DNA from 2 places in the Pseudomonas sp. MF08875 genome. Region 2 is predicted to be linked to the other one. Evidence: predicted binding sites of a transcription regulator. Region 2 holds the regulator's gene; the other holds the start of a gene.

Evidence for each region. The regulator sigma-54, encoded in region 2, starts transcription at its own class of promoters, with help from an activator protein. The targets are predictions, from matches to a motif close to ANTGGCATNNANNTTGCTNT.
Region 1: a site for sigma-54 is predicted at 1,970-1,989, ahead of AC19YT_RS09215 (CmpA/NrtA family ABC transporter substrate-binding protein). Genes of this name have one in related genera too.

The regions. Positions count from the first base shown of each region.
Region 1 covers NZ_JCBCUW010000012.1:54,398-62,002, reverse strand. The annotation lists gene AC19YT_RS09220 (ANTAR domain-containing response regulator) at 1-556, opposite strand, end outside; gene AC19YT_RS09215 (CmpA/NrtA family ABC transporter substrate-binding protein) at 571-1,782, opposite strand; gene AC19YT_RS09210 (quinone-dependent dihydroorotate dehydrogenase) at 2,082-3,107, shown strand; gene rmf (ribosome modulation factor) at 3,236-3,451, opposite strand; gene rlmKL (bifunctional 23S rRNA (guanine(2069)-N(7))-methyltransferase RlmK/23S rRNA (guanine(2445)-N(2))-methyltransferase RlmL) at 3,993-6,263, shown strand; gene AC19YT_RS09195 (sensor domain-containing diguanylate cyclase) at 6,401-7,605, shown strand, end outside.
Region 2 covers NZ_JCBCUW010000046.1:24,779-32,383, reverse strand. The annotation lists gene mlaD (outer membrane lipid asymmetry maintenance protein MlaD) at 1-152, opposite strand, end outside; gene mlaE (lipid asymmetry maintenance ABC transporter permease subunit MlaE) at 152-949, opposite strand; gene AC19YT_RS22485 (ATP-binding cassette domain-containing protein) at 949-1,758, opposite strand; gene AC19YT_RS22480 (KpsF/GutQ family sugar-phosphate isomerase) at 2,035-3,009, shown strand; gene AC19YT_RS22475 (KdsC family phosphatase) at 3,010-3,534, shown strand; gene lptC (LPS export ABC transporter periplasmic protein LptC) at 3,542-4,114, shown strand; gene lptA (lipopolysaccharide transport periplasmic protein LptA) at 4,101-4,646, shown strand; gene lptB (LPS export ABC transporter ATP-binding protein) at 4,646-5,371, shown strand; gene AC19YT_RS22455 (RNA polymerase factor sigma-54) at 5,548-7,041, shown strand; gene hpf (ribosome hibernation-promoting factor, HPF/YfiA family) at 7,167-7,475, shown strand; gene ptsN (PTS IIA-like nitrogen regulatory protein PtsN) at 7,488-7,605, shown strand, end outside.

The DNA.
Region 1 (7,605 bases), on a different contig from region 2:
TGGCGATGATCTGTTCGGCCACCTGAATCAACTTTTGCTGGCGGCTCATGGCCTGGCGGCGCATCAGGGTGTAAGCCTCGTCTTCCTTGCAGTCCTTCATTTTCATCAGCAAGCCCTTGGCCAGTTCGATGCGCTTGCGTTCGGCCAGTTGCTGGTCGCGGGCATGGAGTTGGGCGCGCAGGGCCTGGTCGCTCTCAAAGCGCGCCATGGCGACGTCGAGGATCGGTTGCAGGCGCGTAGCCAGGATGCCTTCGACGATATAGGCGCTGACCCCGGCCTTGATGGCCTGGCGCATCACCGCCGGGTCGTGTTCGTCGGTGAACATCACGATGGGCCGGGGCTGGTCGCGGCTGACCAGCACCACTTGCTCCATCACGTCGCGGCTGGGGGATTGGGTGTCGATCAGCACCACATCGGGGCGCACGCTTTCGACGCGGGCGGGCAGGTCGATGGTCAGGCCCGATTCGTCGAGCACCTCGAAACCGGCTTCCACCAGCGCCGCTTTCAGGCGCCCGACTTTGTTCGCGGTGTCGTTGATAAGCAGGATGCGCAACATGCTCTGGGTTCCTGTCAGCGGCGGGCGAGAAGGGCGGGGCTGTCGCTCAGGGCGTGCAGCTTGAAGCCGCGGGCGTAGCCGGCCGGGTCGCTGCCGTTCCAGGTGATGCCGTCGATCAATTGGCTGCTGCGCATGTCCCCTTGCGTGGCGTCGATGCCCAGGGCCTGCGCGGCTTGGCGGTACAGCGCCAGTTGCTGGACCTGGGTGGCCACGGCCAGGTAATCCGGGTCGTCGCGCAGCAGGCCCCAGCGGCGGAATTGGGTCATGAACCACATGCCGTCGGACAGGTACGGCAGGTTGACCGCGCCGGCCCCGTGAAAACGCACGGCGTGGGGGTCTTGCCAACTGTTGCCCAGGCCATCGGTGTACTCGCCCGACAGGCGCGGGGCGATGCATTCCAGCGGCGCGTCGAGGTATTGCGGGGCGCTGAGCAACTGCGCGGTGCTGCGGCGGTTTTGCGGGCTCTGTTCGATAAAGCGGCTGGCTTCGAGGATCGCCATCACCAGGGCCCGGGCGGTATTGGGGTACTGCTCGACAAAGGCGCGGGTGCAGCCCAGGACTTTTTCCGGGTGGTCGGGCCAGATGCTCTGCGAGGTGGCCAGGGTAAAGCCCAAGCCTTGGCGTACCGCGCTGGCGCTCCAGGGCTCGCCCACGCAGAAGCCGTCGATGCGCCCGGCCTGCAGGTGGGCGACCATTTGCGGCGGCGGCACCACCACGCTTTTGACGTCGTGCAGCGGGTCGATGCCCTGGCTCGCGAGCCAGTAATACAGCCACATGGCGTGGGTGCCGGTGGGGAAGGTCTGGGCGAAGGTCAGCTTTGCGCGGCTTTGGTGCACGCGCCGGTGCAGCGCCTCAGGACCGGTCACGCCAGCGCCTTGCAGACCGTGGGAGAGGTTGATGCTCTGACCGTTCTGGTTCAGGCCCATCAGCACCGCCATGTCGTTGGCCGCCACGCCGCCGATGCCCAGGTGCACGGCGTAGATCAGGCCGTAGAGGCTGTGGGCGGCGTCCAGTTCGCCGCTGACCAGGTTGTCCCGCAGGTTGGCCCAGGAGGCTTGGCGCTTGAGGTTTAGGCTCAAGCCGTAAGGTTGGGCGAAGCCCTGGGTGGCGGCGACCACCACTGAGGCGCAATCGCTCAGGGCCATGAACCCTAGGTTGACTGTGGTTTTTTCCGGCGCGTCACTGCCGTTGACCCAGGCCAGCGGCCCGGGGAGGAAGTCATTCATGGGTAAGCTCCAATACAGGGCCTGGGTGCATAAAAAAGCGCCACTGAGATAAAACCGGTCAGCCAAGGCTTTGAAACCTGTGGGAGCGAGCCTGCTCGCGACTCGGACCGGCGCGGGTATTTGCGTGGGCAAAAAAACCTGGCGCGACCCTGTTGCTGCTTTTGGCCCCAGTGTCGATGGCGTGAACGGTGCAAGGCATATGCCATGCCCGGATGATTTCGCCCCATGCCTCGCGTGCGAGGGGCTAGCCCGGCTATAATCGCCGCCTCTTTTTGCCGCCCGTCGAGTCCATCGCGCCCATGTACACCCTGGCCCGTCAGCTGTTGTTCAAACTTTCCCCGGAAACCTCCCACGATCTGTCCCTGGACCTGATCGGCGCGGGCGGGCGTTTGGGCCTCAACGGCTTGCTGTGCAAGGCCCCGGCGAAGATGCCGGTGACCGTCATGGGGCTGGACTTCCCCAACCCGGTAGGCCTGGCCGCAGGCCTGGACAAGAACGGCGCGGCCATCGACGGCTTTTCCCAACTGGGTTTTGGCTTTGTCGAAATCGGCACCATCACCCCGCGCCCGCAACCGGGCAACCCCAAGCCGCGGATCTTCCGCCTGCCCGAAGCCGAGGCGATCATCAACCGCATGGGCTTTAACAACCTGGGCGTGGATCACCTGCTGGCCCGCGTGGCGGCGGCCAAGTACCGAGGCATCCTGGGTATCAATATCGGCAAGAACTTCGACACCCCGGTCGAGCGCGCGGTGGACGACTACCTGATTTGCTTGAACAAGGTCTACGCCCACGCCAGCTACGTGACGGTCAACGTCAGCTCGCCCAACACCCCGGGCCTGCGCAGCCTGCAATTTGGTGACTCCCTCAAGCAACTGCTCCAGGCCCTGCGCCAGCGCAAGGATGAACTGGCCCAGATGCACGGCAAGCAGGTGCCGTTGGCGATCAAGATCGCCCCGGACATGAGCGACGAGGAAACCATCGAAGTCGCCCGGGCGTTGATCGAAACCGGCATGGATGCGGTGATCGCCACCAACACCACCCTGAGCCGCGTTGGCGTCGAAGGCATGGAGTTCGGTGACGAGGCTGGCGGCCTCTCTGGTGCCCCGGTGCGCGACAAGAGCACCCACACCGTCAAGGTGCTGGCCGCGGAACTGGCCGGGCGCTTGCCGATCATTGCCGTGGGTGGCATCACCGAAGGCAAGCACGCGGCTGAGAAAATCGCCGCCGGCGCGAGCCTGGTGCAGCTGTATTCGGGCTTCATCTATAAGGGGCCGGCGCTGATTCGCCAATCGGTGGATGCCATCGCCGCATTGCCCAAGGCCTGAAGCCTGGCGCGCGGGCAATAAAAAGGGCTCCTTGAAGGAGCCCCTGGGCCGTAGCCCGCCGTCCGGATGGGACGTGCATGGTAAGGCGGTACGTCGTCAGATTGTGGTGTCGGAATAAGTGCCCTGTGTTAGCCGACGGCGTGAAGTTCGTTGAGTCTATGGATGCCCGCAGTGCCAGTCATACCGTCCCAGTTGTCGCCGCGTCCCTCCCGCCAGCCGTTGATCCAGGCTTGGCGCACCGACGGTAGAGTAAAGGGGCAAAGCTCACGGGATTTACCACCAACGCCATATTGATATCCGCGCAAAAATGCTCTTTCCAACGGATCACGCTTAAGTCTTCTCATAGGGTGTTTCCCTCACTTGTTGACTGTAGGTGTAGCGTTGACCTCGTTTGAGGTCGGGCAGAGGGCTTCTGCCGTAGGCGGCTCGCGACGGGCGGCGAGCCAGGGTGTTGACGTCATTGCGGCGTCAACCTGTAGGGAGTTCTAACCAATGAGTCACATGCTGGGAATGATCGTTTTGTCATAAGCACGTCACAATATTGATGTTATGGCCATAAGTAGCGCAGGGCGTTTGGCTCGCCCCTCGGGCAAACCCCGCTATGATGAGGCTTACGCTGGATGATGAGGATCATTCTCCGATGCGAATGTCCCACCGTTTTGGTGCGGCAATATTCGACGAAGGGTCCGGATGTGACATCTTGTTGCACACATTTTTTATCTGCCCGGGCATTCAAGCTCTTTTAACCGTCTGGTTAGTCGAGCCGCCGGGGTGGGACGGCACAGTTTCGTGCCACGCGAGCGCTTCTTGAGAAAAGCGCTTGATTGAAAACCGAGCCGGCAATGCGTTGCCCGCTCACTTATTGCCAAAGGCCCTGGAATACCCATGTCGGATCGTTACGAACTCTTCCTCACCTGCCCCAAAGGCCTAGAAGGCCTGCTGATCGAGGAAGCCGTCGGGCTTGGCCTTGAAGACGCACGCGAGCACACCTCCGCCGTGCGGGGCATGGCCGACATGGAAACGGCTTATCGCCTGTGCCTGTGGTCGCGCCTGGCCAACCGGGTACTGCTGGTGCTCAAGCGCTTCCCGATGAAGGACGCCGAAGACCTCTACCACGGCGTGCTGGACATCGAGTGGCAAGACCACATGCTCAGCGACGGCACCCTGGCGGTGGAGTTCAGCGGCCATGGTTCGGGCATCGACAACACTCACTTCGGCGCCTTGAAGGTCAAGGACGCCATTGTCGACAAACTGCGTACCCCCACGGGCGAGCGGCCGTCCATCGACAAGCTCAACCCGGACCTGCGCATTCACCTGCGCCTGGACCGCGGCGAAGCGATCCTCTCCCTCGACCTGTCCGGCCACAGCCTGCACCAGCGCGGTTATCGCCTGCAGCAGGGCGCCGCGCCGCTCAAGGAAAACCTCGCTGCCGCGATCCTGATCCGTGCGGGCTGGCCGCGCATTGCCGCCGAGGGCGGCGCCCTGGCCGACCCGATGTGTGGTGTTGGTACCTTCCTGGTGGAAGCGGCGATGATCGCTGCCGACATGGCGCCCAACCTGCGCCGCGAGCAGTGGGGCTTTACCGCGTGGCTGGGGCATGTGCCGGCGCTGTGGAAAAAACTCCACGAAGAAGCCAGTGCCCGCGCGGCGGCCGGCCTGGCCAAGCCGCCGCTGTGGATTCGCGGCTACGAGGCCGACCCACGGCTGATCCAGCCGGGGCGCAACAACGTCGAACGCGCCGGTTTGAGCGAGTGGATCAAGATTTACCAGGGCGAAGTGGCCACCTTCGAGCCGCGCCCGGACCAAAACCAGAAAGGCCTGGTGATCTGCAACCCGCCCTACGGTGAGCGCCTGGGCGACGAGGCGAGCTTGCTCTACCTCTACCAGAACCTCGGCGAGCGTCTGCGCCAGGCCTGCCTGAACTGGGAAGCGGCGGTGTTCACCGGCGCCCCGGACCTGGGCAAGCGCATGGGCATCCGCAGCCACAAGCAGTACTCGTTCTGGAACGGCGCGCTGCCGTGCAAGCTGCTGCTGATAAAAGTGCTGCCCGACCAGTTCGTTACCGGCGAGCGCCGCACCCCCGAGCAACGCCAGGCCGAGCGCGAGCAAGCGGCCTACGATCAGGCCCCGGCCGAGCCGCAGGAGCGCCAGTACAACAAGAACGGCAACCCGATCAAACCCGCACCAGCCCCGGCGCCGGTGGTTGAGCAGGCGCGCCTGAGCGAGGGCGGGCAGATGTTCGCCAATCGCCTGCAGAAAAACCTCAAGCAACTGAGTAAGTGGGTCAAGCGCGAGGGTATCGACTGCTACCGCATCTACGACGCCGACATGCCCGAATACTCCATGGCCATCGACCTGTACCACGACTGGGTCCACGTCCAGGAGTACGTCGCGCCCAAGTCCATCGACCCGCAAAAAGCTTCGGCGCGCATGTTCGATGCCCTGGCCGCGATTCCCCAGGCGCTGAACATCGACAAGAGCCGCGTGGTGGTCAAACGCCGCGAGCGCCAGAGCGGCACCAAGCAGTACGAGCGCCAGAGCGCCCAGGGCCAGTTCACCGAGGTGATGGAGGGGGGCGTCAAGTTGCTCGTCAACCTCACCGACTACCTCGACACCGGGCTGTTCCTCGACCACCGGCCCATGCGCCTGCGCATCCAGAAAGAAGCCGCGGGCAAGCGCTTCCTCAACCTCTACTGCTACACCGCCACCGCCAGCGTGCACGCAGCCAAGGGCGGCGCGCGCAGCACCACCAGCGTTGACCTGTCCAAGACCTACCTGGACTGGGCGCGGCGTAACCTGTCGCTCAACGGTTTCTCCGACAAGAACCGCTTGGAGCAGGGCGATGTGATGGTGTGGCTGGAGGCCTGCCGCGATGAGTTCGACCTGATCTTCATCGACCCGCCGACCTTTTCCAACTCCAAGCGCATGGAAGGCATCTTCGACGTGCAGCGGGACCAGGTGCAGTTGATCGACCTGGCCATGGCACGCCTGGCGCCGGGCGGGGTGTTGTACTTCTCCAACAACTTCCGCAAGTTCGAGCTCGAAGACAACCTCACCCAGCGTTATGCCGTCGAGGAAATCACCGCGCAAACCCTCGACCCGGACTTTGCCCGTAACGGCAAGATCCACCGCGCCTGGAAAATCACTGCCCGTTGACCGCTGATTGGATCCATAGAGCCTTGTTTTTTAAAGGCTCTTGGTTCTTTTGGTGCTGGTCAAATTGATGGCAAATAGCTATAACTTCATCAAAGCCCCTGTGACGCCCCAACTCGCTGGCGTTGGAAGTTCTGCTTATGTCGTTGCATGGCCCCCAACCGAAAATACTCGGTTTCATTCGTGAAGACGCTTCGGCCCGCTGGGTCGCCGCCTTGGCCTTGTTTATAGGCCTGGTGCTGACCGGGCTGCTGGCCTGGGCCACCCTCAACCTTTATCAAACCCAGTCGCGCCAGCGCTTCCAATTGCTGGTGGGTGAGCGGTTCAGCCGCATCCAGGAACGCTTCGAGGACCAGGAGCAACGCCTGGACAGCCTGCGGCGGTTTTTCATCAACTCCGACTCGGTTACCCGCGAAGAATTCGACGGCTACGCCGGACCCTTATTGCGCCGTACCCAGGCATATTCCTGGGCGCCACGGATCCGCGCCGCCGAACGCGAGTTGTTCGAGCGGGCGGTGCAGGACCAGGGCCTGAAGGGTTTTGGCATCCGCGAGATCGACGCCCAGCGGCAACTGCAACCGGCCGCCGAGCGCGCCGAATACGTGCCGGTATTGTTCAGCCAAACCCAAAGCGTACTCGGCTCGCCCCTGGGCTTTGACTTGTTGTCCCAACCGCTGCGCCGTTCGGCCATGGAGCGGGCGCGCACTCTGGGCACCCAAGCGGTTTCCCAACCGATGCAGTTGGTCGGCGTCGAGCCGGCCTACGCCCGCGGTGTGCTGCTGGTGGCGCCGGTCAGCACCCGCACGGGCGGCGAGCCCTACGGCTTTGTGATGGCGGTGATTAGCATGCGCCAACTGGTGGCCGATGGTTTTCCCGAAGCCAGCTACGACAACCTGGCGGTGCGCATCCGCGATTTGTCGGTGGAGCCGGAACAGAGCCTGCTCTACACCAGCGACCTGCAACCGCCGGCCAGTGCATTGGTGGCCACCCGGGTGCTGCACCTGGCGGATCACGATTACCAAGTGCAGATCCACCCCAGCGCCGTGTTCCTCAAGGCCAACCATGCTTCGCTTATCAGCCTGGTGGTGCTCGGCGGTTTGTTGAGCCTGTTACTCAGCGTCCTGCTGTACGTGCTGGTCAACCGGCGCCAGTGCGCGTTACGCCTGGTAGAACAACGCACCCGTGAGCTGCGGGTGCGCGAGCAGGAACTGAGCGGTGCCCACAGCCAGTTGCGCAGCGTGCTCAATGCCGCGACCCAGGTGGCGATCATCGCCACCGACCTGCGCGGCATCATGACCACCTTCAACGCCGGCGCCGAGCGCATGCTCGGCTATCAAAGCAGCGA
Region 2 (7,605 bases):
CCGGCGATATTGTCGAAGTAGGCATAAAGTTTATAGCTGTCGCTGCTTGAACTCGGGGACAGTCCACTGACCCGCAGGGCCAGCAACAGCAAAGCCAGGATGCCAGCCAGCAAGAAAAGGCCGACACCGATTTCCAGGGTGCGGTTTTGCATCAGAAATCTCCAAACATCAAGGCGGTCAAAATAAAGTCCAGGCCAAGAATGGCCAACGAGGCGTACACCACGGTTTTCGTGGTGGCACGACTGATCCCCTCGGAAGTGGGCTCGCAGTCGTAACCTTGGAACACGGCAATCCAGGTCACTACAAAGGCGAAGACAATGCTTTTAATCACACCATTGAGCACGTCACCGCTGAACGTCACGCTATTTTGCATGTTCGACCAGTAGGAACCTTCGTACACCCCGAGCCAGTCCACGGCGACCCATGAACCGCCCCAGATCCCGACCACGCTGAAGATCATCGCCAGCAACGGCAGGGAAATGAAGCCGGCCCACAGGCGCGGGGCAATAATGTATTTGAGCGGATCAACACCAATCATCTCCAGGCTGGAGAGCTGCTCGGTGGACTTCATGTTGCCGATCTCGGCGGTCAGCGCAGACCCGGCCCGGCCGGCGAACAATAGGGCCGTGACCACCGGCCCCAGTTCACGCAGCAAGGTCAGGGCCACCATCTGCCCCACCGCTTGCTCGGAACCGTAGCTGGACAGGATGTTGAAACCCTGCAACGCCAGCACCATGCCGATGAAGATCCCGGAGACGACGATAATCACCAGGGACATCACCCCCACCGAGTGCAACTGTTTAACCAGCAGCCCAAACCCACCACCGATGCCGCCACGGCCCAACAACGCATGAAACAGGAACAGCGTCGAACGCCCCAGCACCTGGACGATATCGATCGCCCCCTGGCCCAAGCGTCGGACTCTCTCAATAATCGATTGCTTGCGCATCAGCGCTTCCCCAGAAGATCTGCGCGGTAGTCCGGCGCCGGAAAGTGAAACGGCACCGGGCCATCCGGATCGCCGGTCATGAACTGGCGAATGCGCGGGTTATCGGTGTTCATCAATTCTTCGGGCGTGCCCTGCCCCAACACCTGGCCATCACCCACGACATAGAGGTAATCGGCAATGCTCGCGGTTTCTGCAAGATCATGGGAAACCACGATACTGGTAATGCCCAACGCGTCGTTGAGCAAACGGATCAGGCGCACCAACACGCCCATGGCGATCGGGTCCTGACCGACGAACGGCTCGTCATACATGAGAATTTGCGGATCGAGGGCGATGGCCCGCGCCAACGCGACACGGCGCTTCATCCCGCCGGACAATTCGTCCGGCATCAGGTCGATGGCGCCGCGCAAGCCTACCGCCTGCAACTTGAGCAGGACGATGTCGCGGATCATCTCCTCCGGCAACTGGGTATGAACCCGCAGGGGAAAAGCGACGTTCTCGAACACATCGAGGTCGGTGAACAACGCGCCACTCTGGAACAGCACGCCCATTTGCTTGCGGGCGTCGAACAGATCGCTGCGCGACAGCTTGGGCAGGTTCTGCCCATTGACCCAGACTTCGCCCCCGTTGGGACGCAACTGTGCCCCCATCAGCCGCAGTAGCGTGGTCTTTCCGCAGCCGGAAGGCCCCATGATGCCGGTGACCTTTCCCCGCGGAATGCGAATATCGACGTTATTGAAGATGCTGCGCGCACCGCGCTTGAAGGACACACCCTTCAGCTCGACCGCGTAGGCTTTATCGGCACTCATCTAAACTCCTTGCGATGCAGCCTGTCACTCGGACGCCTGGCTCCCTACCGAAAGCACATACATCCTGGGCAGGCCGAGCCGGCGGCGAACTATATCACTGCTCAAGCGTGGCGCCCAAGGCCAAGCCCGGGGCCGTTCAGGATCGAGACAGACAAAAACACTGCACTTGGAGCACAGCCACACGATGGAGTTGCACAAAGCCTGACGAACTTCTGTAAGGCACTGCCTCATTCCCGCTATAATCGCCGCCTTTTCATCTGGGTAATCGATTTCTACATGAGCCAATCCAGCGACCTGATTCAATCGGCACAACGCACCATCCGCCTCGAAATTGAAGCCATTCAAGGCTTGATACCCCATATCGACGCAGATTTCGTACGCGCTTGCGAGATGATTCTGGCCAGCAAAGGCCGCGTGGTCGTGGTCGGCATGGGCAAGTCCGGACACATCGGCAACAAGATCGCCGCAACCCTGGCAAGCACTGGCACCACGGCATTCTTCGTACACCCCGCTGAAGCCAGCCATGGCGACATGGGGATGATTACCCGTGACGACGTCATCATTGCCCTGTCCAACTCTGGCTCAACCAACGAAATCATCACTCTGCTGCCGCTTATCAAGCGCCTGGGCATCCAGATGATTAGCCTGACCGGCAACCCGGGCTCGCCGCTAGCCAAAGCTGCCGACGTCAACCTCGATTGCCGCGTGGCCCAGGAAGCCTGCCCGCTCAACCTGGCCCCCACCTCCTCTACCACCGCGGCCCTGGTGATGGGCGATGCCCTGGCCATTGCCCTGCTGGAAGCTCGCGGCTTTACCGCTGAAGATTTCGCTTTTTCCCACCCAGGCGGCGCTCTGGGCCGACGCCTGCTGCTGAAGGTGGAAAACGTCATGCACACAGGTGAAGAACTGCCGAAGGTGCAACGCGGCACACCGCTCAAGCATGCCTTGATGGAAATGACCCGCAAGGGCCTGGGCATGACCGCCGTACTGGAAGCCGACGGCCGCCTGGCCGGGGTTTTCACTGACGGCGACCTACGCCGCACCTTGGACCGCGACCTGGACCTGCGCACCGCCACCATCGACGACGTAATGACCGCCCACGGCAAAACCGCCCGCGCAGAAATGCTCGCCGCCGAAGCCCTGAAAATCATGGAAGACCACAAGATCAGCGCGCTGATCGTGGTCGACGAGCAGGACCACCCGGTGGGCGCGTTCAACCTCGGCGACCTGCTGCGCGCAGGAGTGATGTAAATGAACGACGAACTGATGCAACGGGGTAAAGCCATCAAACTGGCGGTTTTCGACGTTGATGGCGTTTTGACCGACGGTCGTCTGTATTTCCTCGAAGATGGCAGCGAGTTCAAGACGTTCAACACCCTCGACGGGCAAGGCATCAAGATGCTGATGGCCACGGGCGTGACAACCGCCATTATCAGTGGGCGCAAAACCCCGGTGGTCGAACGCCGGGCCAAGAATCTCGGTATCCCCCACCTATTCCAGGGGCGCGAGGACAAAATGGTCGTGCTCGACGGGCTTCTGGCGCAACTAGGCCTAAGCTATGAGCAAGTCGCCTACCTGGGCGACGACCTGCCCGACCTGCCGGTGATCCGCCGCGTGGGCCTGGGGATGGCCGTGGCCAACGCCGCCAGCTTCGTACGTGAACACGCCCATGGCATTACCCAGGCCCGCGGCGGCGAAGGCGCTGCACGGGAGTTCTGCGAGTTGATCCTGCGCGCCCAGGGCAACCTAGAAGCGGCCAACGCCGCCTACCTGTGAGCCACACATGCTGAGTAAAAACATCCGCAACATTCTGATTTTCGCGGTCATTGCGGCGATTTTCGTCGCCGTTGGCTACTGGAACATCAGCCCGGAGCGCTTTCTGGGCCGTGCTGGCACGGTCACCAACGAAAGCGCCATCGACTACTACGCCATCAATGCCCACAGTGTGCAGTTCCTGCCCGACGGCAAGCTGCAATACGAGATGACCTCCGACAAAGTCGAGCATCTCAAGGCCACAGACGTGACGCTACTGACCAAACCCGACCTACAGATGTATCGCGGCACCACCTTCCCCTGGCACATCCAGAGCGAACGCGGTGAAGTCAACCCTGGTGGCACCGAAGTAGAACTGATTGACTCGGTACGCATCGCGCGCACCGACGAGAAGAACCGTACGACCCTGATAACCAGCAGTCGTATGACCGTATTCCCCCAGAAGCAATATGCGCAGACCGAGCAAGCCGTTAGAATCGACGGCGCTGGCGGCGTATCGACTGGCAATGGAATGAAAGCGTACTTGAAAGAAAGCAGGATACACCTGCTATCGAACGTAAGAGGACAGTATGAGTCTCGTTAAAACCCTCCCTATTTTGCTCAGCCTGAGCGCAGCACTGGGAAGCGTGAGCGCCTGGGCTCTGCCGAACGATAGCCAGCAACCGATCCGCATCCAGGCCGACGACGCCCAACTCGATGACAAGCAAGGCATTGCCACCTACCGGGGCGACGTCATCATCACCCAGGGCTCAATGAAGATCACTGGCAACACCGTGACCATCACCCGGGCCGGCTCGGGCGATATCGACGTCGTAACCGCCGTGGGCAACCTGGCTTACTTCGAGCAGTTGCAGAAACAGACCGATCCCAAGCCGGTCCAGGCCTACGCCGTAACCATCCAATACCATGCGCCGCAGAACCGCATCGTGCTGATCGACCGCGCTAAGGTCATCAATGACGGCAACACCACCGAAGGCGAGAAAATCGTCTACGACACCGTCAAACAGATCGCCAACGCCGGCCGCGCCAACGGCTCCTCTGTCACCGCGCCACGTCCGCGGATCGACATGGTGATCCAGCCCAAGAAGAAAACCGACGAGAAAAAGGCCCCTTAATGGCAACTCTGAAAGCTCAGCATCTGGCCAAGAGCTACAAGAGCCGCCAGGTAGTGCGTGACGTCAGCCTGTCCATCGACAGCGGCCAGATCGTCGGCCTGCTCGGCCCCAACGGCGCCGGCAAGACCACCTGCTTCTATATGATCGTGGGTCTGGTACAGGCCGACCAAGGCCGCATCCTGATCGATGACCTGGATGTGAGCCACCAACCCATGCATGGCCGCGCCAAGGCCGGTATCGGCTATCTGCCGCAAGAAGCGTCGATCTTCCGCAAACTGTCGGTAGCCGACAACATCATGGCCATCCTCGAAACCCGTAAGGAGCTCGACAAGGCTGGCCGGCGCAAACAGCTCGAAAGCCTACTGCAGGAGTTCCACATCAGCCACATCCGCGACAACCTGGGCATGAGCCTTTCCGGTGGCGAGCGTCGCCGCGTGGAAATTGCCCGAGCCCTGGCCACAGCACCAAAATTCATCTTGCTCGACGAACCTTTCGCCGGCGTGGACCCGATCTCGGTGGGCGATATCAAACAGATCATCCATCACCTCAAGGCCAAGGGCATCGGTGTGCTTATCACCGACCACAATGTGCGCGAGACTCTGGATATCTGCGAAACCGCCTACATCGTCAACGACGGCCAGCTGATCGCCGAAGGCGACTCTGCCACCATCCTTGCCAACGAGTTGGTCAAGGAAGTGTACCTGGGCCATGAGTTCCGCCTGTAAGCGTGGAGTTTGGCTTTTCGCCAGGGCGGCCAGCAGTGAACTCTGAAAAGTTTATTATTGCGGCGCCCTAGGCAAGCACTCCAGTTTCAGGCATATAATTTGCTTAAGTTTGGCGCTCCGGCGCCCTGTAGTGGATGGCGCATGTGCGCCGGCAAATAAGGTGTTAAGCCCCTGCCATGAAACCATCGCTAGTCTTGAGAATGGGCCAGCAGCTGACGATGACACCGCAGCTGCAACAGGCCATCCGCCTGCTCCAATTGTCGACCCTGGACCTGCAACAGGAAATCCAGGAGGCTCTGGAATCCAATCCGATGCTCGAACGCCAGGAAGAAGGCGACGACTTCGACAACGCCGATCCACTGGCCGACAACGTCGAACAGAAACCTAATGCCGACGTTCAGGAACCTTCCTACCAGGAAAGCGCCCCGACGGTGGACAACCTTGAGGATGGCGAGTGGGGCGAGCGCATTCCCAATGAACTGCCCGTCGACACCGCCTGGGAAGACATCTACCAGACCAGCGCCAGCAGCCTGCCGAGTAACGATGACGACGAGTGGGACTTCACCACACGCACATCGGCCGGTGAAAGCCTGCAAAGCCATCTGCTGTGGCAATTGAACCTGGCCCCGATGTCCGACACCGATCGCCTGATCGGCGTGACCCTGATCGACTGCATCAACAACCAGGGCTACCTGGACGAATCCCTCGAGGAAATCCTCGAAGCCTTCGACCCGGAACTGGACATCGAACTCGACGAGATCGAAGCCGTACTGCACCGCATCCAGCAGTTCGAGCCGGCCGGAATCGGCGCACGCAACCTGGGCGAATGCCTGCTGCTACAACTGCGCCAACTCCCCGCCAAGACCCCTTGGCTGACCGAGGCCAAGCGTCTGGTCAGCGACTTCATCGACCTACTCGGCAGCCGCGACTACAGCCAGCTGATGCGCCGCATGAAGATCAAGGAAGATGAACTGCGCCAGGTCATCGAACTGGTGCAGAGCCTCAACCCGCGCCCAGGTTCGCAGATCGAGTCCAGCGAGGCCGAATACGTCATCCCCGACGTCATCGTGCGCAAGGATAACGACCGCTGGCTGGTCGAACTCAACCAGGAGTCGGTACCGCGTCTAAGGGTCAACCCGCAATACGCCGGTTTCGTGCGCCGCGCCGACACCAGCGCCGACAACACCTTCATGCGCAACCAATTGCAGGAAGCACGCTGGTTTATCAAGAGCCTGCAGAGCCGCAACGAAACCCTGATGAAGGTTGCTACCCAAATCGTCGAGCATCAGCGCGGCTTTCTCGAGTACGGCGACGAGGCGATGAAACCCCTGGTTCTGCACGACATCGCCGAAGCGGTGGGCATGCACGAGTCGACCATTTCCCGGGTAACCACCCAGAAATTCATGCACACGCCCCGCGGCATCTACGAACTGAAATATTTTTTCTCCAGCCATGTCAGCACCTCCGAAGGCGGTGAATGCTCGTCCACGGCGATCCGCGCGATCATCAAAAAACTGGTTGCCGCGGAAAATCAGAAAAAGCCGTTGAGTGATAGCAAGATCGCTGGTTTACTGGAGGCACAAGGCATTCAGGTAGCCCGCCGCACCGTCGCCAAGTACCGCGAATCCCTTGGGATTGCGCCTTCAAGCGAACGCAAGCGGCTGATGTAACGGGTTACGCCACAGCGTTCCAGGGTGTGCTTGACGTCTCGCCCAAAAGCAGGTCTTCGAGCACAACCTAAGTGGCAGGCAAACCGGCCTGCCGCCTTATGCACTGGCAACGAAGGAGAAGCTGTATGCAAGTCAACATCAGTGGACACCAACTGGAAGTGACCGAACCTCTGCGGGCCTATATCGGCGAAAAACTCGACCGACTCGAAAGGCACTTCGACAAGATCACCAATGTGCAGGTGACGATGAATGTCGAAAAACTGAAGCAGAAAATCGAAGCCACCCTGCACATTCACGGAGGGGAGGTCGTTGCCAATGCCGAACATGACGATATGTACGCTGCCATCGACCTGCTCACCGACAAGCTTGACCGCCAACTCAAAAAGCATAAGGAAAAGACCCAAAGCCTCCTCCAGGGCGCGACCGGTCGTTAACACTCCCCACCCATGATCCGACTTGAAAATATCCTGACCCCCGGCCGTTCCCTCGCGAACGTGCCGGGCGGCAGTAAAAAGCGCGCACTCGAAAAAATTGCCAACCTGATCGCGGATCAAGTTCCCGATC